2 regions of the Microbispora sp. NBC_01389 genome follow, and region 2 is predicted to be linked to the other one. Evidence: riboswitches for the same ligand, from Rfam matches in the RefSeq annotation. Region 2 holds a riboswitch; the other holds the start of a gene.
The links. Region 2 has a riboswitch for thiamine pyrophosphate ahead of thiO (glycine oxidase ThiO). Riboswitches for the same ligand answer to the same signal wherever they lie in the genome.

Region 1: it holds a riboswitch for thiamine pyrophosphate, as region 2 does, so the genes downstream of both, OG344_RS09610 (purine-cytosine permease family protein) here and thiO (glycine oxidase ThiO) in region 2, are expected to answer to the same signal.

The regions. Positions count from the first base shown of each region.
Region 1 is NZ_CP109552.1:2,147,135-2,161,698, forward strand. It holds gene OG344_RS09595 (TenA family protein) at 1-258, shown strand, start outside; gene OG344_RS09600 (Fpg/Nei family DNA glycosylase) at 281-1,159, shown strand; gene OG344_RS09605 (rhodanese-like domain-containing protein) at 1,279-1,602, shown strand; TPP riboswitch at 1,641-1,757, shown strand; gene OG344_RS09610 (purine-cytosine permease family protein) at 1,748-3,088, shown strand; gene OG344_RS09615 (BTAD domain-containing putative transcriptional regulator) at 3,190-6,552, shown strand; gene OG344_RS09620 (peptidase domain-containing ABC transporter) at 6,556-8,691, opposite strand; gene OG344_RS09625 (hypothetical protein) at 8,688-9,008, opposite strand; gene OG344_RS09630 (TIGR04500 family putative peptide maturation system protein) at 9,028-10,041, opposite strand; gene OG344_RS09635 (MvdC/MvdD family ATP grasp protein) at 10,038-11,039, opposite strand; gene OG344_RS09640 (hypothetical protein) at 11,107-11,268, opposite strand; gene OG344_RS09645 (methylated-DNA--[protein]-cysteine S-methyltransferase) at 11,443-12,003, opposite strand; gene OG344_RS09650 (RNA-guided endonuclease InsQ/TnpB family protein) at 12,140-12,655, shown strand; gene OG344_RS09655 (ATP-binding protein) at 12,845-13,297, shown strand; gene OG344_RS09660 (YidC/Oxa1 family membrane protein insertase) at 13,389-14,051, opposite strand; gene OG344_RS09665 (DUF6412 domain-containing protein) at 14,145-14,426, opposite strand; gene OG344_RS09670 (hypothetical protein) at 14,428-14,564, opposite strand, start outside.
Region 2 is NZ_CP109552.1:4,679,937-4,694,500, reverse strand. It holds gene OG344_RS21255 (peptidoglycan-binding protein) at 1-58, opposite strand, end outside; gene OG344_RS21250 (YbaK/EbsC family protein) at 183-659, shown strand; gene OG344_RS21245 (GNAT family N-acetyltransferase) at 702-1,274, shown strand; gene metF (methylenetetrahydrofolate reductase [NAD(P)H]) at 1,303-2,229, opposite strand; gene OG344_RS21235 (polyprenyl synthetase family protein) at 2,412-3,479, shown strand; gene thiE (thiamine phosphate synthase) at 3,531-4,181, opposite strand; gene OG344_RS21225 (Rv2175c family DNA-binding protein) at 4,209-4,583, opposite strand; gene OG344_RS21220 (NAD(P)/FAD-dependent oxidoreductase) at 4,627-5,805, opposite strand; TPP riboswitch at 5,977-6,088, shown strand; gene thiO (glycine oxidase ThiO) at 6,077-7,213, shown strand; gene thiS (sulfur carrier protein ThiS) at 7,210-7,410, shown strand; gene OG344_RS21205 (thiazole synthase) at 7,407-8,195, shown strand; gene pknB (Stk1 family PASTA domain-containing Ser/Thr kinase) at 8,341-10,353, shown strand; gene OG344_RS21195 (hypothetical protein) at 10,337-10,492, opposite strand; gene OG344_RS21190 (NYN domain-containing protein) at 10,499-11,086, opposite strand; gene alc (allantoicase) at 11,254-12,306, opposite strand; gene allB (allantoinase AllB) at 12,303-13,655, opposite strand; gene OG344_RS21175 (glycerate kinase) at 13,714-14,564, opposite strand, start outside.

The DNA.
Region 1 (14,564 bases), 2.5 Mb from region 2:
GCCTGCTACGGCGAGGGGCTGGCGGCGCTCTACCCCTGCATGTGGGGCTACTCGACGCTCGGGCGGCTGCTCGCGGCGGACCCGCCCGCCGAGCCGCGCTACCGGGCGTGGGTGGACACCTATGCCGACCCCGGCTTCGCCGCGCTCGCCGCCCGGATCGGCGAGATGATCGACGAGGCGGCCCCGGACCCGGCGCGCGCCCGGGAGCTGTTCGTCCGCGGCATGGAGCACGAGCTCGCGTTCTGGGACGTGCCCTGACGGCTGCGGTTACTGTGGGGACATGCCGGAGCTGCCCGAGGTCGAGGCGCTCGCCGGGTTCCTCCGCGAGCACGCCCTCGGCCACGCGATCATCGGGGTCGACGTGACCGCCTTCCAGGCGCTCAAGACCGTCGACCCGCCCGTCACCTCGCTCGGCGGACTGCCGATCACCGCCGTGGCCAGGCACGGCAAGTTCCTCGACCTCGACTGCGACGGCCTGCACCTCGTCACGCACCTGGCGCGCGGCGGCTGGCTGCGCTGGCGCGACGACCTCACGGGCGCGCGGCCGGTGCGGCCCGGGAAGGGCCCGCTCGCGGTCCGCGTACGGCTGTCGCCCGGCGAGGACGGCCGCGCCCCCGGGTTCGAGCTGACCGAGGCGGGCACGCAGAAGCGCCTCGCCGTCTATGTGGTGCGGGATCCCCGAGACGTCCCCGGGGTGGCCGCGCTCGGGCCCGACCCGCTCGCCGAGGACTTCACGCCCGACCTGCTCAAGACGATCGTGGGCGGGAGCCGGGCCCAGATCAAGGGCCTGCTGCGCGACCAGAAGGTGATCGCCGGGATCGGCAACGCCTACTCCGACGAGGTGCTGCACGTCGCGCGGATGTCCCCGTTCAAGGTCGCCGGGACGCTGACCGACGGCCAGATCGCCGACCTGCACGACGCGATCGTGAGCACCCTCCGGGACGCGGCCGAGCGGGCGCGCGGCCTGGCGGCCAAGGACCTCAAGTCGGAGAAGAAGTCGGGCCTGCGCGTGCACGGCCGCACCGGTGAGCCCTGCGAGGTGTGCGGCGACACGATCCGGGAGGTGGCGTTCGCCGACTCGTCGCTGCAGTACTGCCCGGCCTGCCAGACGGGCGGCAAACAGCTGGCCGACCGGCGGCTGTCGCGTCTGCTGAAGTAGGTCCGCGAGGAGCTCCGGCCCTCGTGGCGCCGCTCCGCCTGTGAGCGTCCGTGGATCACCGTGGGTCACAGCTCCCGGCACGGGCCCGCGCATCGGTGGTGTGCCGCCAGAATGGGCGCATGACATTGCCGGAAATCGCCCCCGACGCCCTGCCCGAGGGCGCGTACCTGCTGGACGTCCGCGAGAACGAGGAGTGGCGGGCGGGACACGCCCCGGGCGCCGTGCACATCCCGCTCGGCGAGCTGCAGGCGCGGGTGGACGAGCTGCCGCCGGACCGGCCGGTCTACGTCGTCTGCCGAGTCGGCGGGAGGTCGGCGCACGCCGCCATGTGGCTCAACCACATCGGCCGGGAGGCCGTCAACGTGGACGGCGGCATGCGGTCCTGGGCCGCCGCCGGGCGTCCGATGGTGAGCGAGCTCGGAGGAGACCCCTACGTCGCGTAGGAAAACGGTCAAAGTAGTGTCATAATCCCAAAGACATCAACAATACCCGCGGGAGCTCGGGCGTGACCGGGCTGAGAGGGCGGATCGAACTCGTTCCGCCGACCGCATGAACCTGTCCGGATAATGCCGGCGTAGGGAGCGTGTGATGGCCGCCGTCGTCGACGACGTGCATGCGGAGGTTCCGCTCACCCTGGACGAGGATGTCCCGAAGACCCTCGGACTGCTCGACCAGGGGGCGTTCTGGGCCAATCTCGGCGTCAGCCTCCTCGGCTTCTCGGGGGCGCTGTTCCTGCTCGACCCCCTGGGCGGCAGGCCCCTGACGTTCACCGCCGCGGTGCTGGCCGCCGTGATCGGCAGCCTCGTCGGCACCACGATGGTCGGCCTCGCGGCGATCCCCGGCGCGCGGACCGGGCGGCCCGCGATGGTGCTGCTGCGCGGCCTGTTCGGGGCCCGCCTGTCGTACGTCCCGACCGTGCTGAACATCGTGCAGATGCTCGGCTGGGGCGCGTTCGAGCTGTGGGTGATCGCGCAGGGCGCGCAGGCGCTCACGGGGACGGCGGTGCCGTACGCGGTGTGGGCGGTCGCGGCCGGGGCGCTGACGATCGCGCTGACGATCCGGCCGCTCGGCGCGCTGCGCCTGCTGCGCCGCTACGTCACCGCGGGCGTCGTGGTCGCGATGATCTGGCTGTCGGTCGCCCTCTTCGCGCGCGGGCCCTCCGTGGGCGGCGGCTCCTGGGACGCCTTCGCCCCGGCCGTCGACTACGTGATCGCGCTGTCGGTGTCGTGGGTGCCGATGGCCGCCGACTACGCCCGGCACTCGCGGTCGAGCGGCGCGGCGTTCACCGGGGTGGTGGCCGGTTACACGATCGCCCAGGTCGCCTGCCTGGCCCTCGGCATCGCCGCGCTCGCGCTGGTCGGCAACGACCCCGACAAGGTGTGGGACCCGTTCGTGGCCGCCCCGCTCGGGGTCCTGTTCTTCGGCGTCCTGGTGCTGCGCGAGGCCGACCAGTCGTTCGCGAACGTCTACTCGACGACCGTGTCCATCCAGAACCTCGCGCCGCGCTGGGACCGCCGGGTGATCTCGATCGTGATCGGCGTCCTCACCACGCTGATCGCGCTGCTGGCCGACGTGAACTCCTACGGCGCGTTCCTCACCGTGATCGGGGCGGTCTTCGTGCCGATGTTCGCGGTCCTCGTGGTCGACTACTTCCTGCTCGGCGGAGCCTCCCGGTGGAACACGGCCGAGGACGCCCCCTCGCGGTGGCTCATGGTCGCGCCGTGGGTCCTCGGGTTCGCGGCGTACTGGATCGTGGCGGTCACCCCGACCGTGGCCTGGTGGGACGGCCTCTGGGCCGACGTCCGCGGCGCTGTCGGGTTCGTCCACCAGCCGTGGATGAACGCCGCGCTCGCCGCGTTCCTCGTCGCCGCGCTGGCGACGGCGGCGCTGTCCCTCCCGGCCCGCCGCCTGCGGTCGTCGCCCCGGTAGACCCGGTCGGCTTCGCACTTACGTGCAAGTGAGGTGCAGGACGACGCCTCTAAACTGCCGCCCACGGAAGGCCCGCGCCGGCCTCCACCATCAGAGAGGCCGTGGGGGCAGTGGAATTCGGGGTTCTGGGTCCTTTCGAAGTCCGGGACGGCGAGGTGCCGGTCGGCGTCGGAGGCCCGCGGCCGCGGGCTGTCCTGGCCCGGCTGGTGCTCGCCGCGGGCGCGGTCGTCTCCACGGACACGTTGATCGAGGATCTCTATAACGGCACGCCGCCGGCGACCGCACTCGAGTCGATCCACGTCTACGTGTCGAACCTGCGTCGTGTCCTCGAACCGCAGCGGGCGCCGCGCACCCCTCCCCGGCTCCTCGTCGCGAAACGCCCCGGCTATCTGCTCGCCACCTCGGACGTCGACGCCCTGCGGTTCGGCGGGCTCGTCGCCGACGCGGAAGGCAGGCCGCCCGCACGGGCGCTCGCGCTGCTCGACGAGGCGCTGGGGCTCTGGCGCGGCCTGCCGTACGCCGATTTCGCGGGCGAGCTGTGGGCAGTCACGGAGGTGAACCGCCTCCAGGAGCTGCGCCTGGTCGCCGTCGAGCGCCGCGCACAGACACAGCTCGACCTGGGCCGGCCCGAGGCGGTGATCCAGGACGTGGAGGCCGAGACCGCGGAGCATCCGCTACGAGAGCGGCTGTGGTGGCTGCTGGCCCTCGCGCACTACAGGGCCGGCCGCCAGGCGGACGCGCTGGCGACGCTGCGGCGCGCCAGGACCCTCATCGCCGATCAGCTCGGGCTCGATCCGGGCCCGCGGTTGCGGGCGCTGGAGCAGGACATCCTGCGGCAGGCTCCGTCTCTCACCGCTCTCACCGTACGGTCGGGCACCGTTCCCGGTGAGCCCGCCGTGCTCACGCCCGCTCGGCCGGACTCCGGGAAGGCGCACTCGCCGCACGGGCGCGACCGGCAGCTCGCGGAGATGGAGTCGACGCTCGGCGGCGGGATGAGCACGATCACGGTGACCGGGGAACCGGGCATCGGCAAGACCTGGCTGCTGAAGGAGTTCAGGGACCGGTGCGCGGAGAGGGGACACCTGACCCTCTGGGGGAGCTGTCACGATCTCGGAAGCGCACTGCCGCTGCGGCCGTGGATCCGGGTCCTGAGGTCGCTGGAGCGCGTCCATCCGGCTCCCGACCCCGAGGCGCTGGCCGGGCTCCTCGACGAGGAGGTCCCGCAGAGGCCGGCGCAGGGATCGGCACAGGAATCGGCACAGCGGGCGCGTCAGCGGCGTCATCAGGCCGTCGCCGACTGGCTCTGCGCCGCCGCGCGGGACCGGCCGGTTATGATCATTCTGGACGACCTCCAGTGGGCCGACCCGGCGACCCTGGGACTGCTGCGCGATGTGACGGCGCTCGCCGGCGAGTCGGCGGAGCAGGTCCCGCTCACGCTGGTGACCGCGTTCCGGGACACCGCCCAGGCCGATCCGCTCGACGACGTGCTCGGCGGATTCGCCCGATACAACCTGCTCCGCATCCGGCTCGCGGGCCTCGAAACCCCGGCCATCCGGGCCATCGCCGTGACCGTGGGCGCGGAGGTCGACGAGCGGACCGCTCACCTGCTGGCCCGGCGCACCGGCGGCAACCCGTTCTTCGTACGTGAGACGGCCCGGCTGCTGGCGCAGGGCCGCCCGCTGGAGACGGTTCCCGACGCGGTCGCCGGCCTGATCCACCAGCGGCTGGCGGCGCTGGACCCGCGGGTCGCCGAGGTGCTCGGGATCGCCGCGGTGATCGGCGGGGAGTTCGATCCCGGCATCGTGGGCGAGGCGCGGGCGGCGCCCGTGTACGACCTGCTGGACCAGGCCGTGCGGGCCGGTCTGGTCGTCGCCGTCGGGCACCGGATGGGCTTCGCCCACGACCTGGTGCGGGAGACCCTCCTGCGGGAGATCCCGCCGCTGCGCAGGGCCGTCATCCACCGGCAGGTGATGGACGCTCTCGTCGACCGGCCCGGTGCCGACGTGGCCGTCATCGCCCATCACGCGGTCCAGGCCGGGCCCGCGGCGTACGCGGAGGCGGCGCGCTGGGCCGCCGCGATGGCGGAGCAGTCGGGTCTCCGCCTGGCCTACGAGGAGGCGGCCACCTGGTGGGGCCGTGCGGTCGAGGCGCACGGGGCCGCGGCCGGCGATCCGGCCGACCACGTCGAGCTGCTGCTGCGGCAGGCCCGCGCCCTGCTCGACGCCGGCGACGCCCTGGCTGCCAGAAGCGTGCGGGCGCGGGCGATACGGGTGGCCGACCGGGGGGCGGGTCCCGACGGGCCCGTCCTGCTCGCCCGGGCGCTCACCGTGCTGGACGCGCCCTCGATCTGGAACCTGCGCAATCCGTACGAGGAGGTCGAACTTCAGCTCGTGCGCCGGTTCGAGCGCGCGTTGGACGCCATGCCCGAGGCCGCCGCCCCCGAGCGGGCGCGGCTGCTCGGCGGAATGGCCCAGGAGTTGTACGACGGGTCGGACGACGCGCGCTGCCACGTCCACTCCGCGCAGGCGGTCGAGATGGCCCGTGGTCTCGGCGACCCGCATCTGCTGATGCGTGCGTTGAACGCCCGATACCTGTCGATCCCCAGCGTGATCTACAGCGAGGAGGCACGGGAGATCGCCGGGGAACTGGAAGACCTGAGCCGGAAGACCAGGACGCCGGAGTTCGAGCTGCTCGCGCAGATGATGTGGACCTACCGTCGCATGGAGGTGTTCGACGTCGCGGGAGCGGACGAGGCGGCCGCCCGGTGCGACGCCATGCTGGCCCGCATGCCGCTGCCCTGGCCGCGCTTCCAGCACACGATGTGGCGGGCGGGGCGGCTCACGCTCTGCGGACGGTACGACGACGCGGAGGCCCTCTACGCCGACCTCGACCGGCAGGCCGAACGCATCGGCATGTGGTACGCGGGATCCGTCGTGTCCCTGGGCCGCATCCTCCTCGCCTACGGCAGGGGGACGGTTGGCGAGGCGGAGCCCCTGATCGACGCGGTCGCCGGCGCCAACCCCTGCGGGGACCAGGCGCTTCGCGTGCTCCTGCGGTGCGGCCAGGGTGGAACGGAAGCACAGAGTGGAACTGAAGCACAGGGCGAGCGGAAAGAGGCGTGCGACCTGGCCGCCGACGGCTGGCGGCAGGCGCCGCGCGACTGGTCGTGGCTGACCTTCACCTGTCTCCAGGGCGCCGCGCAGGCGGCGGTCGGCGACGCGCATGCCTGTGCGGCCACGTACTCCGCCCTGCTGCCCTACAAGGGACGGATCTCCGTCGGAGCCGCCATCGCCTTCCTGGGGCCGGTGGACTGGTTCCTGGCGATGCTCGCCTCGGCCATGGGGGACGACGCCGCCGCGGCGCGGCACCACGCCAGGCTCGCGCGGCTGGCCGGCGGGGCGGGTCTCACTCTGTGGAGGGACCGCGCCGTCACCGCGGCCGGTCGATCACACCGGGCCCGCTGAGGGCTATCGCCGGCGCAGGTCGGCCGCGACGAGCGCGGCGTACGCGCCGCCCTGGGCCATCAGCTGGTCGTGGGTGCCGCGTTGCACGATACGTCCGGAGTCGAGGACGAGGATGAGGTCGGCGTCCCTGACCGTGCTCAGCCGGTGGGCGATGACGATCCGGGTCTGGGGGAGCCAGGCCAGGTTGGCCTCGACGGCGGCCTCGGTGGCGCTGTCGAGGTTGCTGGTGGCCTCGTCCAGCAGCAGCACCTTGGGCCGGGCCAGCACGGCGCGGGCCAGGGCCAGGCGCTGCCGCTGGCCGCCGGACAGCCCGCCGCCGTCGGTCAGCATGGTCTCGTATCCCATGCGCATGGCCGTGATCTCGTCGTGCAGAGCCGCCAGCGCGGCGGCCTGCGTGATCCGCTCCAGCGGCGCGTCGGGGTGGTTGAGCGCGATGTTGTCCCGGATGGAGCCGTTGAACAGGGCCACATCCTGGGTGACCACCCCGAACTGGCGGCGCAGCGTGCTCAGGTTCAGCTCGGCGGCGGGGACGCCGTCGTAGCGGATCTCGCCCTCGACCGGGATGTGCAGCGCCAGCAGGAGCCGGGCCAGCGTGCTCTTGCCCGAGCCGGATGCTCCCACCAGGGCGACCTTCTGCCCCGGGCGGATCGCCACCGACACGCCCCGCACGGTCCACGGGCCGCGCGGGTCGTGCCGGAAGCCGACGTTCCGTAGCTCGATCTCGCCGCGCAGGCGCAGCACCTCGATGCCCTGGCTCGGCTCGGGTGCGGAGGCGAGGATGTCGGTCAGCCGGTCGAAGTGCGCGCCCGCCTGCTGGAGGCTCTGCAGGCTGGTCATCAGCGAGGCGAGCGGGGTGAGCGCGGCCAGCGCGACGGCGTTGAGCGCGATCAGGGCGCCCGTGCTGAGCCGCCCGTCCAGCACCCGCCAGGCGCCGAGCCACAGCAGCCCGAGCGGTGTGATCACGCGGATCGCGGACAGCGCGGCCTCCAGCAGGCCGTGGGTGAGCCCGCTGCGCACGTCCGCGTCGAGTTGGCGGGAGAAGTGGGACGACCACTGCTCCATCGCCCTGTGTTCCGCGCCCGACGCCTTGAGCGTCTCGATCCCGCTGATCGTCTGGATGAGGCTGCTCTGCGAGGCTGACAGCGCCGCGAGCTCCTGCTGTGCCAGCCGGTGCACGCGGCGGGACGTGGCCGCGAGCAGCGCCGACTGCAGCGCGACCACGCCGGTCAGCGCCACGCCGAAGACGGGATCGCGCAGGTAGACCAGCGCCAGGTAGCCGACGGCGAGCGGCCCGTCCAGGAGCGCGGTGACGATCTGGCCGGTGAGCAGTTCGCGCAGCGTCGTGACGCTGGTCGCCCGGGTCACCAGGTCGCCGGTGCCGCGCCGGGTGAAGTAGCGGTACGGCAGGGCCACGAGGTGGGCGACCACCCCCTCGGTGAGCTCCCGGTCGGCGCGGGCGCGAACCGCCACCAGCAGAGCCGCGCGCAGGTAGGCCAGGACGAGCTGGGCGGCCCCCGCGAGCAGCACGCCCACGCCGAGCAGGGGCAGCAGGCCGGAGGCGCCGCGCGGGATGACCGTGTCGAGCAGCAGCTCGGTCAGCAGCGGCATGGCCAGCCCGAGCAGCTGCAGCAGCAGCGAGGCCGCGATGACCTGCACGAGCAGGCCGCGCCGCCGCCGCAGCAACGTGCGCACGAACTCCCGCCGCCACGCGCTCGCCAGCGACGACGACCCGCGCCGGAACCCCTCCCCCGGCTCGAAGGCCAGCAGCACCCCGGTGAAGGCGGCGGAGAACTCCACCTGGGTCAGCCGTCGCCGCCCCTGCCCGGGATCGACGATGTCCACCCGGTCGACCGACCACCGCTCGACCACCACGAAGTGGTTGAACTCCCAGTGCGCGACGGCCGGAAGCGGCACCCGGGCCAGGTCATCGGGATCGAGCGAGAACCCTCGCGCCTTCAGACCATGCTCACGGGCGCCCTGCAGGAGCGCGCGGGCGCTCAGCCCGTCACGGCCGACACCGAGGTGTTCCGACAGCTCGGTCAGCGTGACGCGGTGGCCGTGATGCGACAACACCATGGCCAGGCACGCGGTGCCGCACTCGGTGGGCGTGTTCTGCAGCACCACCGGGACACGCCTCACCGGGCCGCCTCCGACACCAGCACCGACACGACCGTTCCCGCGACCGCCAGCACGGCCACCGTGATCCACAACAGCAAGAAGGACGGCCCCCGGAGCGCGATCGGCACGCTCGGCTCCCGGCCGCGTAGGGCGTGCCGCCGCAGCGCCTCCTCCCGGAAGACGCCGCGCTCCTGTCCGGGGGCGGGGAGGCCCGGCTCGTGCGGAGGGCTCGGCGGCCGGTCCGCCCCGGGATTCTCCCAGGTCCCGGCGGAGGGCCGCGGGGACCTGGGCCGGGTGCGGTCGGGATCCGGCCCGGGCGCCGGGCACGACTCGGTCATCGGCGTTGCCTTGAGCCGCTCAGAGCCAGTGCCAGGTGATCTCGGCCGCCGCGCGGCGCGCCGCCATGAACGCGGCGAAGCCCGCCCGTCCCGCCGCGGCCAGCGTCGCCGGGTCGTCGACGTCCGCCGGCCGCCGTTCGCGTACGACCCCGAACAGGTGCCCGGCGCCGTACGACGCCGGTCCCACGACCTCGCCGGCCGCGGCGTCCCGGAGCGGTTCCGGCAGTTCGCGGGCGACCCGGACCGAGGCCGTCACACCGAGGTCGCCCCGCGACAGCACGGCCACGCCGAGAGCCGCCAACGGTTCCCGCGACGCGGCGAGGCCCGCCAGCCGTTCCGCGCTCCCCGTAGCCCATACCGCCCAGACTTGGTCGAACTCCTCGGGGTGGCGCTCCAGGTACTCCCGCGCGGTCTCCCGTTCCAGCCGCGCCCGCACCCGCCGCTTCAGGGCGAGCCCGTGGATGTGGTTGTCGTAGGCCTCCCGGGTGAGCCCGACCTCGCCGAGCCAGCGCAGCATCCGCTCGCGGGTGCGCAGCCCGCGCCGCAGCCGGTAGGCGTCCGACGCCTCCTGCAGCTCCTCCCGGGTCGGCCCGGGCTCACGCGCGATCAGCTCCTCCAGGACGCAGTGGTCGACCAGCTCCTCCTGCACGGACGGATCCCGCTCGGCCCGGGCGCGCAGCGTCAGCAGCACGTTCTGGACCAGCAGCTCCCGGCCGTCGACGGTAAGCACCCTGCCCGAGGCCCAGTGGGTGGAGTGGTCCACCGTCCAGGGGACGCCGTCGTCGGCCGGGGCGGTCAGCGCCACGGTTCCGCCGCCCGGATGGCCGAGCACCAGGTCGTAGTCCACCACGGGGCTGCCGGGCCGTACGTCGGTCACGAGCTGGGCCCGCACGTCCGGGTGGTCCGCCCGCCAGCGCTCGGCCGCGCGCCGGGCCGCCGCCACGCCGTCACGCGTACGCGGCAGGCTCCGCAGCAGCTCCACGGCCCCGGCCAGGACGCCGGAGAAGGAGGTCTCCTCGGTAGGAACGGTCATTCGCTTTCCATCGTGGTCGTGGGGCGGGGGCCGGGTTCGGCGGCGACGAGCCAGTCGGCGATCGCCGCGGAGATGGGCAGGCCGGTGGCCGACTCGATCCAGCCCCACTGTCCGGTGGGGTTGATCTCCAGGTACACGTATCGACCGTCGGGGGTGAGGATCACGTCGATGCAGCCGTACGGCAGGCCGAGTGAGGCGGTCAGCGCCAGGCAACGGCGCTCCACGTCCTCGGGCAGCCGATGGATTCCGTACGTCGAGAAGCTGCGCTCGTAGTGGCGGTAGTCGTACCGGGTCGTCCGCGACCCCTGAGAGTGGATCTCGGCGGCGAACACCCGGTCTCCCACGACCGTGATCCGCAGCTCAACCGCCTTGTCCACGTACGGCTGGAGGATCACCGGGGAGGCGCCGAGCCGGTCCCGATGGGTGAGGTGCCGCCGGGTGACCGGCGTGGTGTAGAAGACGTGCTCCTCGCCGCCGATGTGGAACGGGACGTACTCCACCTGCTTGGCGATCAGCTCGCCGCCCGCCTCCTCCCAGAACGGAATCAGCTCCTCGGCGTCGTTGGTGACGAGCGTCTCCGGCGTGGCGAAGCCGAGCCGGGTCGCGGCGGCGAGGTTGAGCAGCTTGTTCTGCAGCCGGATGACGTCGATGGTCCGGCCGGGGAACCACCGGGCGTCGAGGGTGTCCTCCCAGCCGTACAGCAGGATCTGCGCGATTTTCTCGACGTATCGCCGGTGGTCGTCGTCGGACACCGAGTCCGGCGCCCGGGACGGAGAGGGACGGCGGTTCCAGACGGCACTGAACTGGGACGTGTCGTACGTCATGCCGCCGGTCCGCAGGCTGTGGCGCCAGCCCTCGCCCGTGAGCCGGGAGGTGATCCGGCTCTCGGCCGGGTAGTCGCCCGGATCCCACCACAGGAAGTCCGCCCCGCGTTCACGCAGATGCGGGACGACCATCTCGACCGACGCGTCGTCCGCGGCGCTGAGAATCAAGATCAACGTACTTTTCCCGTCGAGGGGGCGGCGTGACCGGGCGCCCGGTCACGCCTCCGTGCTGGTTCGACCGTCAGATGCGGACGTCCATCGGGTCGCCGCGCCCGCCTCCGAGGGAGGAGGACACCCAGGCGCATTCGGGGCCCTGCAGCGGCGGCAACCCGCCGACGATGTCGTCCAGGAAGTCCTCCGGCAGCTCGGCGTCCCCGTTGAGGTCGTCGATGCGAACAGACATGCTTTTCACCACCTTTCATTCGGAACGGCGGCATGCCGGAGAACCCGCCCACGGCCGGAGAGCCGCGGCGGGACAAGTCCGGTGTGCCGACGCGGAAGCAGCCTGCCGAGCGCGCCTAAAGATTTACTTGTGATCTTCTAAAAGCCCTGATGGCACCGGTCGGAGTCCGGGTGGTCAGAGGGCGCCTTCCAGGCGGAGCAGGTGTTCCTTCGCCGCCTTGCCGCCGGCGTACCCGCCGAGCGAGTCCGGGCCCTCCACGGCCCGATGGCAGGGCAGGAGCAGGCAGAGCGGGTTGCCGGCCAGCGCGTTCGCCACCGCGCGCGGCGCCTGTGGCCGCCCGATCCGCTCGGCCATCTCCTGGTAGGTGGTCACGCCTCCGTACGGCACGCCGGGCATCAGCTGGATCACGGTGCGGGAGAAGCCGGTGACCAGGCGCGGGTCCACGGAGAGCGAGAAGGTGCGCAGCCTGCCGGCGAAGTACGCGTCGAGCTCGCGGCGCAGCGGATCGAGGCGGCGCGGGTCGGGCCCGATGAACGAGCCGACGGCGCGGGTCACCCGGGCGAAGACCGCGTGCTCGTCCTCGTAGGCGCAGGCCAGCACGCCGCGCGCGGTCACCGCGAGGACCAGGCGGCCGACCTGCGTGTCCATGGTGCCGAACGCCACCTCGGGCGGGGCCAGGCCGACGTAGCCCGGCGTGGTCACGCGGAGCAGGGCTTCGAGGTCCTCGGTGGACATGGGCGCCCAACTTTCTGTTCATCGCGTGGAGGCAGCGTATCGGAGCGCTCGTGAGCCGCTCGAAAACGCGCTGGGCCGGCCGGGCGCACCCGGCTGACCAGGGCGAGGAGAGCGGGTTCACGTCCAGGGAGATGGTGTGCTTGAGGACCGTGAGCGGTGTGTTGCCCATGCTTGCGGCAAGGGGGCAGCCGCACCCAGAAGTGCCCGCTCCACCACCGAACTCGCGCGCACCTTCGGCGTGGTCGTGGTGGAAGACCTGACGATCACGAACATGGTCCGCTCCGCCACGGGCACGATCGAGCGCCCCGGCCGGAACGTGCGGCAGAAGGCCGGGCTGAACCGCGCCATCACCGGGCAGGCGTGGGGCCGCACGGTCACCCTGCTGGAGTACAAAACCCGTGATCGCGGCGGGCTGGTGGTGAAGGTTCCCGCCGCGGGCACGTCGCAGACCTGCCACCGGTGCGGCCACCGTGACCCGGCGGCCCGGGACAAGATCAGGTACGACTGTGTCAATCCCGCGTGCGGGTGGGCCGGGCATGCCGACACCAACGCCGCGATCAACATACGCAACGCCGCAGGAACTGCGGTGTCAGGACGTGGAGACCTCGGGACTGCCCGGTCCGCGAAGCGTCAACCCCCGCACGCCGCCTGACCGCGACACGACGGGAGAATCTCCGGCCTTCAGGCCGGGGAGGAGTTCAATGTCCAATGTGCACAAGCTGTGATCCGGGGCACGGTTTCCCGGCTGATGTGACGGGGCATTTCGGTCGTACTGGGCTGTGCAAGGGGAAACGCTGTACAAGGGGAAACGCTGTACAAGGGGAAACGGGGAATCGGGGAGGTGAGTGCGTCGAGCGTCGTGATGCTGCCGTACGCACCGTCGAGCGTCGCCGTCGCACGTCAGCGCCTCAGCGCCGAACTACAGGGGGCGGGGCTGCTCGCGACCGCCGTCGACGACGTGGTGCTCATCTTGAGCGAACTGCTCAGCAACGCCCTGCGGCACGCCCACCCTCTCCCGTCCGGACAGCTCAGGGTGGCCTGGTACTGCTCCGACAGGCAGGTCGAGGTGGCGGTGAGCGACGGCGGCGCCTACACCGAGCCGCGGGCGGGCCGTCCCACGCTGTCGTCGCTGGGCGGCCGGGGGCTGGGCATCGTGGAGTATCTCGCCGAGCGCTGGGGGGTCCGGCACGAGGCGGAGATCACCACCGTGTGGGCCGTCGTCCTGGTCGCGACCCCGGACCGTAACGGACATCAGGGTCTGTCCGAAACCCGCATTCTGCGCGAGGTCGGCTGAGCGCCCTCCACCGGTTCGCCGCCTGCCACCGCCGTCTTCTTCGCGCTGTGCTCTTCGGCTCGCCCGGGTCCACCCAGAGCCCCCCGGAGGGTCAGGCGGGCCGGGGGTGGAGCACCGCGCGCTCGGTGGTCGCCCAGGCGGTGCTCACGAGAAGGTAGACGCCCGCCGCGAGGGGCAGGAAGGCCGCCGCGAGGACGGTCCAGAACGGCAGCAGGACCTGCAGTCGCCGCATCGGAGCCGTGGGCTCGACCCGGCGGGCGGCGATCACGGCCACGGCCGTGAGCAGCGCGAGCAGCACGGCGAAGACCACGACGGGCGGGCTGAACAGGCCCGCGCCGGCGACCACCGCCCCGAGGTGCTCCCCCAGCGGCACCCCCAGCAGGCCCTGCGCGAGCAGCAGGTTCGGGTGGCCCGCGATCGTCGCGGTGGTGAACAGCCGGTAGGTGACCATGAAGAACGGCGTCTGCGCGAAACCCGGGAGGAATCCGGCGAACTGGCTGGTGCCCTCGGCCGCGTACAGCGCGTTCACCTCCCGCATGAGCCGCTCCGGGTCCTTCTGCCACCGCTTGCGGAGCTTCTCCACCTGGGGAGCGAGCCGGAGGCGGACCCGCTGGGCGCGGGCGACGCGGATGCTCAGCGGCAGGAGCGACAGCCGTACGGCGAGGGTGACGAGGACGATCGCGAGCCCTGCGCCGGTGACGTGGCTGAGGGCGTCGATGAGCCGGTAGGCGGGGTCGAGCACGAAGTCGAACATGGGGAAGCCTTTCGTCTGGGTTCGGGGCATGACCGGGTGCGGGCATGACCGTGTCCGGGGCATGACGAAAAGCGCTCGCGACCGGATCGGTGGTCAGACGAGCGCGGGGCTTCCTGATGGTGCGCGGGGGCGGGGGCGGCCGGGCGCGCCGGGATCGCGCAGCCTGACCATCGCCGTCTCACCGTCGTACGAGCGTCTGCCCGGGCCCCGCACGACGGCGGGGGCCCCGGTCAGCCGGGAGAGCATCCAGGCGAACACCAGCACGGCCACCCCGGCCACACCGGCGAAGGCCGTCACCGAGGGCACCCCGGAGCCGCCGGCCAGTTCGGCGAGCAGCCAGACGAGTGAGGTGACGGCGGCCTGGAGAGCGTTCACGTCAGCGGGACAGCTTCCCCACGACGGTGACCGCGAGCACGGCGACGACGGCGATGATCCCGATGATGAGCAGGAACTTCAGCGTCGCGAACAGCGCGGGGATGATGAAGGCGAACACCAGCCACAGGGCCAGCAGGA
Region 2 (14,564 bases):
TCACAGCCCCCACGGCGGCGAGCATGGCCACGGCCGGCCGCCGTCGACCTCTCATCATGACCAACCCCTCATAAGCCTGATTCCGAACAAAGGACTCACCTTACGGTGCGATTGCGAGCCGTGTGATCACAAGTGGCGATAATCGGCCGCGTCTGTCCTGGCAATCCGTTTAGAGTGGCCGGGTGCCGGAAAAGTTGCATCCCAACGTCGTCCGAGTCGAGCAGGCCCTGCGGGACCGGCAGGTGACCGGCGAGGTCGTCGTGCTGGACGACGCCGCGCCGACGGCCGCCACGGCGGCGGCCCGGCTCGGCTGCGAGATCGGCGCGATCGCCAACAGCCTGATCTTCGACGCGGATGGCGCGCCGCTGCTGGTGCTGACCAGCGGGGCCCATCGCGTGAACACCGACCTGATCGCGCGGCTCGTCGGAGCCGCGAAGGTGCGCAGGGCCGCGCCGGAGTTCGTCCGGGAGCACACCGGGCAGCCCATCGGCGGCGTGGCCCCGGTCGGGCACCCCGCGCCCGTGCGGACGCTGGTGGACACCTGGCTGGGCAAGCACGAGGTCGTGTGGGCCGCCGCCGGGCATCCCCACTCGGTCTTCCCCACCTCGTTCGACGAGCTCGTACGGATCACCGGGGGCACGCCCGCCGAGGTCGGATGACCTCCGCGACCGGCCTCGGGCCGCTTTGCTAGTGTGCGACGGGTGATCCGACTGCGCCGGGTGGGGCCCGACACGTTCAGGGCGGTGCTGGACACCGTGCTGGAGATCTACACGGACGCCATGCGTCCGCCGTCGGACCAGCTCGCGGGCCGCATGGCGATAATGCGCAACCACGCCGCCTATCCCGGCTTCGCCTGCGTACTCGCCGAGGACCCGCAGGGCCTGGGCGTCGCCGGCTTCGCGTACGGCTTCCACGGCGGCCCCGGACAGTGGTGGCACGACGTCGTCCGCGGGGGCCTGCAGGACCGGGCGGGCCCGGTGGTGGCCGACGAGTGGTTCGGCGACGCCCTGGAGATCGCCGAGATCCACGTGCGCCCCGAGTACCAGGGCAAGGGCGTCGGGCGGCGCATGATCCACGCGCTGTGCGAGGGCCGCCCGGAGCGCACCGCCGTGCTGTCCACGCACGACGCCCCCACGGCCGCCCGCCATCTCTACCGCGATGTGGGCTTCGCCGATCTGATGACCCGGTTCGTCTTCCCGGGCGGCTACGAGGAGTACGTCATCGCCGGAGTGCGGCTGCCGTTGCCCGGCCCCGCGCCGCTTCACGAGGACTGAGCGGGCGCGGGCGGGACGGGCGAACGGGTCAGCCGGCGACGGCCGGCACGCCGTGCAGCGCCTGGAACACCTCGCGGGTCGCGCTCGACCGGTTGAAGGTGATGAAGTGGATGCCGGGGGCGCCCTCGTCCAGGAGCGTCCGGCACATCGCGGCGGCGTGCTCGATCCCCAGGCGGCGGACCGCCACCGGATCGTCGGCGACCGCCGCGAACCGCTCGGCCACCTCCGGCGGGAACGGCGCGCCGGACAGCTGCTCGGACCTGGCGATCGTGCTCATCTGCGTCACGGGCATGACGCCCGGGATGATCGGCGTGTCGCACCCCTGGGCCGCCACGCGGTCGCGCAGCCGCAGGTAGTCCTCCGCGCGGAAGAACATCTGGGTGATCGCGTAGTCGGCGCCGGCCCGGCACTTCCGCACGAAGTAGCTCGTGTCCGACTCGATCGTGGCCGACCTCGGGTGCTTGTACGGGAAGGCCGCCACCCCCACGCAGAAGTCGCCCGCCTGGCGGATCAGCCGCACCAGGTCCTCGGCGTACAGGACGCCCTCGGGGTGCCTGACCCACTCGTCCAGCGGGTTGCCGCCGCGCGGGTCGCCGCGCACGGCGAGGATGTTGCGCACCCCGGCGTCGGCGAACCGGCCGACGAGGTGGCGCAGCTCACGGATCGAGTGGTCGACGGCGGTGAAGTGGGCCACGGGCGTCAGCGTCGTCTCGTGGGCCAGCCGCTCGACGATGTCCACGGTGCGGTCACGGGTCGAGCCGCCGGCGCCGTAGGTGACGGAGACGAACGTCGGCCGCAGCGCCTCCAGCTCGCGGATCGCGCGCCACAGCTGGCGCTCCCCCTCGTCGGTCTTGGGCGGCATGAACTCGAACGAGAACGAGCGCTCGCCCGCGGCCAGCAGTTCGCGGACCGTCGGGACGCGATCTGGGAGCCGCGAGGGCAGACCGAGAGCCATACGGGAAAGATTACCGCGCGGGCCACTCCCCGGCCTCCGCGGTCTCGCCATGTGGACTGGGCCGCTGGGCCGCTGGGCCGCTGGCGGAGCATGCGGACGTTTTGACCTAACAGCGCGAGCTGACCAATTTAGAGGGGATCTGCGCTGTGATGTCGGGATCTGCCCCGGTTACCCTCTGAGGCATGACCACTTCCGCCGCCACGCTCGACCACATCCGTACGGAGGTGGACCGCGTTCTCCGGGAATTCCTCGACCGGCAGCGCCCCCACTTCGAGGACCCGCACCTGGCCGTCCTGCTCTCCGCCGCGGAGGACTTCCTCGCCGGTGGAAAGCGACTGCGTCCCGCCTTCTGCCACTGGGGGTGGCGTGCCGGCGGCGGCGGCGACGAGCCGGGCCTGCCCTTCGCCGCCGCGTCGCTGGAGCTGCTCCAGGCCAGTGCGCTGATCCACGACGACGTCATGGACGCGAGCGACGTGCGCCGCGGCATGCCCTCGGCACACCGGCGCTTCGAGCGCATGCACGCGGACGCGGGCTGGCACGGGTCGGCGCGGCAGTTCGGCGAGGGCTCGGCCGTGCTGCTGGGCAACCTGCTGCTGGTGTGGTCCGGCGAGATGTGGCGCTGCAGCGGCCTCGACCCCCGGGCGATCGCCGCGGCCCAGCCCCTGCACGACTACATGCTCACCGAGCTGATGTGCGGGCAGTATCTCGACCTGCTGGAGCAGGCGCAGGGCGAGAGCACCTTCGACAGCGCTCTGCGAGTGGCCCTTTACAAGAGCGGTAAGTATTCCGTCGAGCAGCCGCTGCGCCTCGGGCTCGTGCTCGCCGCCCAGGCCCGGCACGCCTGGATCGACCGCCTGTGCGTGCAGTACGGCCAGCGGGTGGGCATCGCCTTCCAGCTCCGCGACGACATCCTCGGCGTGTTCGGCGACCCGGCCGAGACCGGCAAGCCCGCCGGGGACGACCTGCGCGAAGGCAAGCGGACCGTGCTCATCGCGCGGGCGCTCGCCGGGGCCACCCCCGCCCAGCAGGACGTCGTACGGACCCTGCTGGGCGACCCGGGGCTCGACGCCGACGGGGTCGGGCGGCTGCGCACGGTGATCGAGGAGACCGGCGCGCTGACGGACTGCGAGGACATGATCAAGCGCTATCTGGACGAGGCGATGCACGCCCTCGAACAGGCGCCGATCGAGGAGGACGCCCGCGCCGCGCTGGCCGCCCTGGCCGTCGCCGCCACCTCCCGCCGCACCTGACGACGCCCCCACCGGGCCCGCCGTTCCCGTCCGGGACCGGCGGGGGCCGGCTCACAGCGGGACGGCCGACAGGCGCGCCTTGAGAGCCGCGGCGGCGGCACCGGGGTCCTCGGCCTCGGTGACGGCCCTGACGACCACCGCCCGGCGCACGCCGTGCGCCATCACCTCGTCGAGGTTGTCCGGGCCGATGCCGCCGATGCCGAACCACGGCCGGCCCGCGCCCAGGCTCGCGGCGTGCTCCAGCAGCGCGGGGCCGGGCGCCGGACGGCCCGGCTTGGTCGGCGTGGGCCACACCGGCCCGCAGCAGAAGTAGTCCACGCCCGGCTCCACCGCGGCGGCCGACGCCTCGGCCGCCGAGTGGGTCGACCTGCCGACAAGCACGTCCGAGCCCAGGATCTCCCGGGCCACGGGGACCGGGAGGTCGTCCTGACCGAGGTGCAGGATGTCCGGCCGGGCGGCGTACGCGACGTCCGCCCGGTCGTTGACCGCCAGCAGCGCGCCGTGCCGGTCGCAGGCCGCGCGGAACACCTCGAGCAGGCCCAGCTCCTCGCGGGCCTCGAGGCCCTTCTCCCGCAACTGGACGATGTCCACGCCGCCGGCCAGGGCCGCGTCGAGGAAGTCCTCGAGGTCGCCGCGGTCCCTCCTGCCGTCGGTGCAGAGGTAGAGCCTGGCCTGCGCGAGCCGTCGCCGGGTGTCGTTCACCCGGCCAACAATGCCATGCGGCGGCGGTCAGAAGCCCAGCGCCTGGGCCCTGCGCTTGACCTCGGTGTGCCGGCCCTTGACGATCGCGTCGATCGGCGCCCCCGGCAGCGAGTCGTCGGGGGTGAACAACCAGCGGATCGACTCCACCTCGTCGTACCCGGCGTCGGAGAGGACGGTGAGCGTGCCGGGCAGGCCCTTGAGCACCTCACCGTGGGCGACGAACACCGACGGGATCTGCGGCTGGCCGCCGCCCCGCCGGACGCCGACGAGCTTCTTGTCCTTCAGGAGTTGCTTGGTGCGGCCGATGCTGAGCCCCAGCTTCTCGGCGGCCTGCGGAAGTGGGAGCCACTCCCCGACGAGCTGGTCGGTCTCCCGGTCTATCTGCGCAACAGTAAGCGTCACGGAACCACCATTACCACATGCGAGCCTCCGGGAAACACCTCGACTACGTCATAATGCAGTCGCGGAGCGGCACGGCCGGATCGGCCACCCGCCGGGGGTCGAGCCTCCGGCCGGCCTCCACCAGGCGGCGGCCCTGCACCACGTCGCGCGGCCGGTCCACGGTGAACACCGCGGCGAGCCGGTCCTCCGGGGTCAGCCAGCACACCGCCCACTTCCCGTCGGCCCGCGGGTCGCCGCGCAGCAGCACCCGGTCGTCCGGGGTCGGGTGTCCGGCGAACTGCAGCATGTGATCGAACTGCTCCGACCAGAAGTACGGCACGGGGTCGTAGACCGCCTCATCGCCCAGCAGCGTGGCGGCGGCCGTGTCGGGGGCCTGGAGCGCGGTGTCCCAGTGCTCGACCCGCAGCCGGGTGCCGAACCTGCGCGACCACCAGTTGGCGCAGTCGCCCACCGCGACCACGTTCGGCAGCGACGTGCGCAGGTGCTCGTCGACGACCACGCCGTCGTCGAGCCGTACGGCCGAGCCCTTGAGCCAGTCGACCGAGGGGCGCACCCCGACGCCGGAGACCACCACGTCGGCGGGCACCCGCGCGCCGGACATGAGCGTGAGCCCGTCGGCGTCCACCGTCCCGACCATCGCGCCGAGGCGCAGCTCGACGCCGGCCCGGGCGTACCAGCCGATCGTGTGGCAGCCGACCGCCGGGCCGACCGCGGCGGCGAGCGGGCTCTCCCCCGCCTCCACCACGGTCACCGCGCACCCCGCTTTGGCCGCCGCGGTCGCGACCTCGGCGCCGATCCAGCCGGCGCCGACGACGGCCACGCGGGCGCCGGGCACCAGCCGCTCGCGCAGCGCGAGCGCGTCGTCGATCGTGCGCAGCACATGCTGGTGGCCCTCGCCCCGCAGCCGGACCGGGGTCGCTCCGGTGGCGATGACCAGGCCGTCGTACTCCAGCTCTCCCTCGGTCGTCTCCAGCACGCCGTCCCGCAGTCCCTTGGCGGCCGTGCCGAGGCACAGCCGCACGTCCATGGCGTCGAGATCGGAGTCGACCACGGTGGAGTCGGCGTCGCCGAGCAGCACCGTCTTCGAGAGCGGCGGGCGGTCATAGGGGCGATGGTGTTCCTCGCCGATGAGCGTGATGCGCCCGGTGAACCCCCGGGACCTCAGCGCCTCGATGCTTCGCACGCCGGCCAGGCCGGCACCCACCACCACGACGTGATCCACGCCTTGACCATAGATTGTCAACAGGGGACCTGGCCAACCGGCTCCCCATAACGAGTTGGGCAAGGAGCGCGCACATCTCGGGCAGCCCCGATTGTGAGCCGCGTCACGCCCGCCCGCGCGAGCGCCGAACCGGGCGATCCGCCGGTATCCGCCACGTACTACGCTGTGGGGCGTAAGACGCGCGGGAGCCCGGCGGACCGGGCTGAGAGGAGAGCGTACGGCTCTCGACCGCCCACCACCTGATCCGGGTCATGCCGGCGAAGGGAGCGCGGTGTCCTCCACACGGCCCTCCGGGAGCGAGCCCGGCCACGACGTCGTGATCGTGGGCGGTGGCGTGGCGGGCCTCGCCGCCGCCTGGCGTACGGCCCGGCGCGGACTGTCCGTCGCCGTGGTGGACCCCGCGCCGGGAAGCGGCGCCACCCACGCCGCCGCCGGGATGCTCGCACCGGTCAGCGAGGTGACCTACACGGAGGAGCCGCTGCTGCGGCTCGGGCTGGCGTCGCTGGCCGCCTGGCCGGCGTTCCGGGCGGAGCTGGAGGACGAGTCCGGCACCGGCCTCGACTACCGCGCCGAGGGCACGCTGGAGGTCGCCCGCGGCGCGGACGACATGGCCCTCCTCGACGACCTCGCGGCCTTCGAGCGCACGCTCGGCCTGCGGGTCGAACGGCTGACCGGGCGTGAGTGCCGCTCCTTCGAGCCGATGCTCTCCCCCGCGGTGCGCGGCGGCCTGCTGGCCCGCGACGACGCCTGGGTCGACCCCCGCAGGCTCGTCCGCGCGCTGCTGACCGCGTTCGAGAAGGCGGGCGGCACGCTGGTGGCCGAACGCGCCGCCGAGGTCGTCGTCCCCGGGCGGGGCTCCCCGTCGGTGCGGCTGGCGTCCGGCGGGACCGTCCCGGCCGGCCGGGTCGTGGTGGCCGCCGGATCGTGGTCGGCCGCCCTGCTCCCCGGCCTGCCCGTACGGCCGGTCAAGGGGCAGATCCTCCGGCTGCGGGGCCCCCGGGGGTTCCTCACCCGGTGCGTGCGGGGACTGGTGCACGGCTCCCCCGCCTACCTCGTCCCCCGGGGCGACGGGGAGATCGTCCTGGGCGCCACCTCCGAGGAGCTGGGGTACGACGCGCGGGTCACCGTCGGCGGGGTGTACGAGCTGCTGCGCGACGCCCGCGAGCTGGTGCCCGGCCTCACCGAGCTCGAACTGGCCGAGACGGCCGTCGGCTTCCGCCCCGGGACCCCGGACAACCTTCCGCTCATCGGCCTCGCCGGGCCCCCCGGCGTCCTCGCGGCGACCGGGCACGGCCGGAGCGGCGTGCTGCTGTCCCCGATCACCGCCGAGGCCGTCGCCGCGCTCCTCACCGGCGGCGCGGTGCCGGAGGCCGCCCTGTCCTGCGACCCAGGGAGATTCCGCACATGAAGGTCACGATCAACGGAGGCCCGGCCGAGCTGCCGGAGGGGGCGACGGTGGGCGACGCCGTACGGACCCTCACGGCGCTCACGTCGGGCGTCGCGGCGGCGGTCAACGGCGAGGTGGTGAGCCGCGGCGCCTGGGACTCCACACGGGTGGAGGACGGCGACGGCGTCGAGGTGCTCACCGCGGTGCAGGGAGGATGACGGGAATGACGGAACAGGACGCCTCCGGCGACGTCTTCGTGCTCGGCGGGGAGAAGTTCGCCTCGCGGCTGATCATGGGGACCGGCGGCGCGCCGTCGCTGGAGGTGCTCGACCAGGCGCTGGAGGCGTCCGGCACCGAGCTGACGACCGTCGCGATGCGCAGGCTGGACCCGGCCGCCCGCGGCTCGGTGCTCGACCTGCTGCGGGCGCGGGACATCAGGGTGCTGCCGAACACGGCCGGCTGCTTCACGGCCGGCGAGGCCGTGCTGACCGCCCGGCTGGCCCGTGAGGCGCTGGAGACGAACTGGGTGAAGCTGGAGGTCATCGCCGACGAACGGACCCTGCTGCCCGATCCGATCGAGACCTTCGACGCGGCGGAACGGCTGGTGGCCGACGGCTTCGTCGTGCTGCCGTACATCGGCGACGACCCCGCGCTGGCGCGCCGGCTGGAGGACGCCGGATGCGCGGCGGTGATGCCGCTCGGCGCCCCGATCGGCTCGGGCCTCGGCATCCGCAACCCGCACAGCATCGAGCTGATCGCCGAGGCGGCCGCGGTGCCGGTCATCCTCGACGCGGGGATCGGCACGGCCAGCGACGCGGCCCTCGCGATGGAGCTGGGCTGCGACGCCGTGCTGCTCGCCAGCGCCGTGACGCGGGCGCACCGGCCCGGCCTCATGGCCGCCGCCATGCGGCAGGCGGTCACGGCCGGACGGCTCGCCCGCCTGTCCGGGCGCATCCCCCGCCGCCGTTACGCCGAGGCGTCCTCGCCCGTCCGCTCCGCGTGAGCGGCGCGTTTCCGAATCGGACGCCGGGTAAGGCCGGTTTTCGCATGAGGGACGGCTTTCCGGGTCCTGCGAAAGGGATCCGGACAGGTCTCGGTTTGGGATTCGGGAACACGCCCGACGGCAAATCACCCGTAAACTCGGGCGGGTGGACACGACGCTAACCGATCCGCTCGTGGGGCAGCAGCTCGACGGGCGCTACCGCGTCGAGTCCCGGATCGCCCGGGGCGGCATGGCCTCCGTCTATCTGGCTCTGGACATCCGGCTCGACCGCACGGTCGCCGTCAAGGTGATGCACCGTTCGCTGGCCGAGGACCCGCAGTTCGTCCAGCGGTTCATCGGCGAGGCCAAGTCGGTGGCGAGCCTCTCGCACCCGAACATCGTGCAGGTCTTCGACCAAGGCACCGACGGGGCGAACGTCTACCTGTCGATGGAGTACGTCCCCGGCAGGACGCTGCGCGACATCCTGCGCCGGCGTGGCCGCCTCCCGGCGCGCGAGGCCCTGGAGATGGTCATCCCGGTGCTCGCCGCCCTCGGCGCGGCCCACCAGGCGGGGCTGATCCACCGGGACGTCAAGCCCGAGAACGTGCTGCTCGCCGACGACGGCCGGGTGAAGGTCGTGGACTTCGGCCTGGCCCGGGCGATCGAGGCCACCAACCAGACCAAGACCGGCATGATGATCGGCACGATCGGCTACATGTCGCCCGAGCAGGTCACGACCGGCCTCGCCGACGCGCGCAGCGACGTGTACGCCGTCGGGATCATGCTGTTCGAGCTGCTCACCGGGCAGCCGCCGTACGCCGGTGAGACGCCGATGTCGATCGCCTACCGGCACGTGCACGAGACCGTGCCCGCGCCGTCCTCGGTCGTGCCCGGCATCCCGCCGCAGATCGACGCGCTCGTCACCGCCGCCACCGACAAGGACCCCGCCCGGCGCCCGGCGGACGCGACCGCCATGCTGGTCGCCGCCGTCGAGATCCACCGTACGCTGCCGAGGACCGGGCACACCGGCGGCCACACCCGCCCGGGCTCGGTAGTGGGCTCCGCGGTGGGCTCCCCGACGGGCGCGCACAGCGGCGCCGGCACGGGGACGCACCGCGCGCCCGTGGCCCCGGCGGGCGCGACCCCCGCGTCCGGCACAGCCGGGCACGCGCAGCTCGGCCAGACGGTGATCCAGCCGCGTGCGGACCTGCTGACCGGCGTCGTGACCGGCCCCACGGAGGCGGGAGGGCGCCGCGGGACCCGCAGGGCACGACCACGACCGGTCTGGTTCCTCGCCGCACTGGCCCTCGTCATGCTCGCGGGCGTCGCCTTCACGGGCTGGTGGTTCTCCGAGGGCCGCTACACGAAGGTGCCCGACCTGGTGAACAAGCCCCTGACGGTCGCCCGGCAGGAGGCGCAGAACCGCGGATTCGAGGTGCAGGTCCTCAAGCCGGTGTTCGACGACAAGGTCCCCAAGGACGTCGTCCTGAACACCGAGCCCGGGCCGGGCGCCGAGGCGGTCAAGGGAGCGGTGCTCAAGCTGATCCCGTCGGCCGGCCCGGAGACGATCCCGGTGCCGAAGGTAGAGGGCCTCAGCCTGGCGGACGCCCGGGCCAAGATCGCCGAGGCCGGGCTGACCCCCGGACGGGTCAGCCGGAGCGCGAGCGAGACGATCCCGCGTGACCAGGTCATCCGTACGAACCCGCTGGTGGGCAAGCGCGTCAGGAAGGGCGGCGCGGTCAACTTCGTGGTCAGCGCCGGGCTGCTGATGCCGGACGTCACGCAGATGATGCGCGACCAGGCGGAGAAGTTCCTGCGCGACAAGGGCTTCAACGTCCAGATCGACGAGACGGTGGACGACGCCCCACCGGGCACCGTGATCGCGCAGGACCCCTCGGGCGGCGCGGAGACGGCGGCCGGGGCGACCGTCCACCTGACCGTGTCACGCGGCCCGGACCAGGGCTTCCACTGGCCGTGGGAGACCGACCCCTCGCAGGCGGCGCCCGACTTCGTGAACGTGCCCGACGTGCGGTTCAAGGCGGTGCGGGACGCGGTGTCCGAGCTGAAGACGGCCGGCTTCAGGGTCAGGGTCCGCGAGCTGGTCGGCACCCAGCGGGTCGTCGGCGAGAACCCCCTCGGCCAGCAACCCCAGGGCAGCACCATCACGATCTGGCACTGACCCCCACCCGCCCGCCGTCGTAACTCTCCGCGCGCCGGTGGTCGTCTATGTGCTCCTGGTTGCGTTGTCGCGCTTCGGCGACGGCCTTCTCACCGCCGGTTTCGGTATGCGGCACGAAATCTGTACGGTCCTTGGCCATCGCCTCTCAGATGCGGTCAGTCCAGTCCTCAGTGACCGCTGCCCAGTCGTCCTTGTTCAGGAAGTGGCAGTAGGGAAGATTGGTGCCTTTGATCCGGAGAGGCTTGAACCCGGACCAGCAGGCCACCTCGATGTGCCCGAGTCGCAACCCCTTGATCGTCTCCACCGCCGGGAGAAGGCCGGTGTCACTCGAGAACAGCACCAGAGCGTCGTACTGCCTCCGCAGCGCCAGGTGGATGAGATCGACGGCCAGGGCGACGTCGATGCCCTTCTCCTGCGGAGGCGTCCCATCCGTCCAGCCACGGTAGTTGAGTTGCCGTCGAATCACCTGGACGCGGCGGTCGTGTGTCCACCGCGCCGCCTGAGCATCGTTTGCTGCTGCCGGTAATGGCTGATAGTTGGGATCAGGACGGCCTCGGTAGACCCGCACCGCCGTCACCTCACTCGCGCGCGACCTCCGTTGACCGATCAGGTCGGCGATCCCGGCGGGATCGGGCACGCATCTATATGGCGGCACACCGTAACTCTCGAAGAGACCGTGCCCGCTCAGATGGACGTTCTGAAAGTCCAGGAAAACCGCGACACGTTCGGCCACGAGGTCGTCTCCCACATGAAAAAGCCCCGCCAGTCCCGGAGGACGGCGGGGAGTAATGGTCCCAGTGTAGCAGAACGAGTCGTACTCGTTTCGCTACCCTTCGAAATCGTCCTGCCACCCTACTTCGCGACATGCTCGGTACGCAGCGATTCCACCGGTTCGGGTAGTCAGAGGAGGAGGGTGCCGGGGAGGCGGAGGCGGGCGAGGCCGCCGTCGGGGAAGATGTCGAGGCGGACGTGGGTGACGCGGCGGTCGTCGTCGAGCCGGAAGCGGTGGCGGGTGTCCGGTTGGAGCCGGGTCTTCGGCAGCAGCGGGAACCAGGCGGCGTCGTCCGGCAGCGGCGCTCGACCGGCGTCGTCCTCCGGCGGGAGCGCTCGGCCGTCGTCCAGGGGTGCCTGGCCGGTGTCCAGGGCCGGCGGTGTCGGCGCGGCGTGGCCGGTGTCGGCGCCCATCAGGGAGGCCCAGCCGGGGGCGTTGAACTTCAGGTGGGTGGTGTCGATCTCGGCCACGGCGATCCGGCCGGGCCCGGCGAGGGCGACGACGAGCCAGTCGTTGCCGCCGTCGCGCCGCCGGGCCGTCTCCCAGCCCTCGGCCTGGTTGCGGGCGAGGCCGGGCGCGAGGACGTTGTCCGGCGAGGAGTAGAACTCGTCGGAGCACGCGGTGACGAGCCCGCCGTTCTCCAGCGCGGCGAGGTCGACGGTCAGCCCGCGCAGGAACGCCGGGTCGGGCACGACCCGGCCGTGCACCCGCAGCCGCGCGACGCCGCCGTCGGGGAAGATGTTCAGCCGGACGTGCGTGAACCGGCGGGGATCGGTGACCGCGAACTCGTGGGCCGCGTCGCCCCCGAGCGGGCTCTTCGGCACGATCTCCACCCAGCCGTCCAGCTCCTCCGGCGCCGGGTGCCCCTCCGCCGCGCACGCCTCCACCGAGGCGTACGGCGGGTAGTTGCCGCGGAACCACGCGGTGTCGACGACGACGCCCCGGACGACCCCCGGCATGCCGAGGCGGACGATCGCCCAGTCGTGGCCCGCCTCGCGCCGCCGGCGCGTCTCCCAGCCGTCGTAGACCTGGCCCTTCGCGCCGAAGGTGTGCGGCCGGAACTCTGCCGGTCCTGGCCTGATGAGGGCCTCCCGCTCGGCGAACGACTCGTCGCTGGCCGCCACGACCGACCCGCCGTACGTGCGGAGGGCGAGGTCGGGCAGACGGGTGAAGGCGTTCACCGCGCTCCTCTGGTCAGCAGGCGTCCGCCGGGAGTGGCGAGGCCGGTGGGCGCGCCGCGCAGCCAGGTGGTGCGGACGACGCCGGAGAGGCGCCGCCCGTGGTAGGGCGACACGGGGTTGCGGTGGTGCAGCGCCGCCACGTCGACCGTGAACTCGGCGTCGGGGTCGAAGGCCACCAGGTCGGCGTCGTTGCCCGGCCTGATCGCCCCCTTGTACGGCAGGCCCGCGAGGCGGGCGGGGCCCTCGGCCATCCAGCGGACCACGTCGGCCAGGCCGTACCCGCGGGCGCGGGCGGCGGTCCACACGGCGGGCAGGCCGACCTGGAGCGAGGAGATCCCGCCCCACGCCTCGGCGAAGTCGGCCACCTTGAGGTCGGGCGTCGACGGGGAGTGGTCGGAGACGATCCCCATCAGCACCCCCTCGGCGAGCCCCTCCCACAGCGCGTCGCGGTTGGCCGCCTCCCGGATCGGCGGGCAGCACTTGTACGCCGGGCCGGTGACCTGTTCGGCCGCCAGGGTCAGGTAGTGGGGGCACGTCTCGGCGCTGACGCGCACCCCGGCCGCCCGCGCCTCCCGCAGCGGCCCGAGACAGGCGGCGGCCGACACGTGCACGATGTGCGCCCTGGCGCCCGTCTCGGCGGCCAGCGCGATCAACCGCTCCACGGCCCGCCGCTCGGCCTCCTGCGGGCGCGACCTGAGGAAGTCGTCGTACGCCGGGCCACCGGGCTCGGACAGCAGCGCCGGGTCCTCGGCGTGCGCGATCAGCAGGCCGCCGAAGCTCGCCACCTCCGCGAGCGCGGCCCGCAGCCCGTCGTGGTCGAGCTCGGGGAACTCCTCGACTCCGGAGGGGGACAGGAAGCACTTGACGCCCATGACCCCGGCCTCGTGCAGGGGGCGCAGGTCGGGGAGGTTCCCCGGGACCGCGCCGCCCCAGAAGCCGACGTCCACGTGACACCGCCCCTCGGCGGCCTTCCGCTTGACCTCCAGAGAGGCGACGTCCAGGGTCGGCGGCAGCGAGTTCAGCGGCATGTCGACGATTGTGGTGACGCCCCCGGCCGCCGCCGCCGCGGTGGCGGTCGCGAAGCCCTCCCAGTGGGTGCGGCCGGGCTCGTTGACGTGCACGTGGGAGTCGACCAGCCCGGGGAGCAGCGGCAGGTCGCCGAGGTCGACGTGCTCGGCGGCGCCGGGCGGGTCGTCGTAGGGCCGGAGGGCCTCGATCAGGCCCCCGCGCACGGCGACGGCGAGCGCCCGCTCCCCCTCCGGGGTCACGACCCGCCGCGACCGCACCACCAGGTCGCATCGCCGGCCGCCGCCGGGTGAGACGTCCTCTTCCCCCGCGTGATCCTGCAAAGAACCCACCGCTCCTCCCGCGATCCGGGCGCCTCCCGTCCTGGTTTCGCGCCGGTGCCTACCGCCTGGTGAGGTGCTCGGCCGCGATCCGCCGGGCCAGCCGTTCGAGCAGCGGCCCGGCCTCGGCCACGCACCTCGCGACGTCGGGCTCGATGTCGGTCAGCGCGTACGCCGCCTCGATTCCCGCCTTCCTCAGTTCGTCGTCGCCGACCGCGCGGCGGCCGCAGACGGCCACGACCGGCACGCCGTGGCCGGCCGCCGCCGCCGCGACGCCCACGGGCGCCTTGCCGCGCAGGGTCTGCTCGTCGATCGCGCCCTCACCCGTGATCACCAGCCGGGCGCCCGCCACGTGCCGGTCGAAGTCGACCAGGTCGAGCAGGTAGCCGATGCCCGGCCGGATCTCGGCGCCGAGGAAGACCAGCGCGCCGAAGCCGACCCCGCCGGCCGCGCCCGCCCCTTCCCGCCCGGCCACGCCCATCGCTCCGACGGGGCCGTCGTGCTCGGCCGCACCCTGCAGGCCGTGGGTGTGCGCGGCGACGGCCGCCAGCCGGGCCAGCCCGGCCTCCAGCACGGCGACGTCGCCCGGGCTCGCGCCCTTCTGCGGGCCGTACACCGCCGCCGCGCCGTACGGGCCGAGCAGCGGGTTGTCCACGTCGCTCGCGACCACGACCTCGAACCCGCGCAGCCGGTCGGAGGCGTCGATCGCGTGCAGGTCGCGCAGCGCCGCCCCGCCGGGCGGAAGCTCGTTCCCCCCGGCGTCGAGCAGCCGTACGCCGAGGGCCTGGGCCATGCCCGCGCCGCCGTCGGTGCAGGCGCTGCCGCCGAGGCCGAGCACGATCCGCGCCGCGCCGTGCCGTACGGCGTGGGCGACGAGCTCGCCGGCGCCGCGGCTGGTGGCGGTCAGCGGCG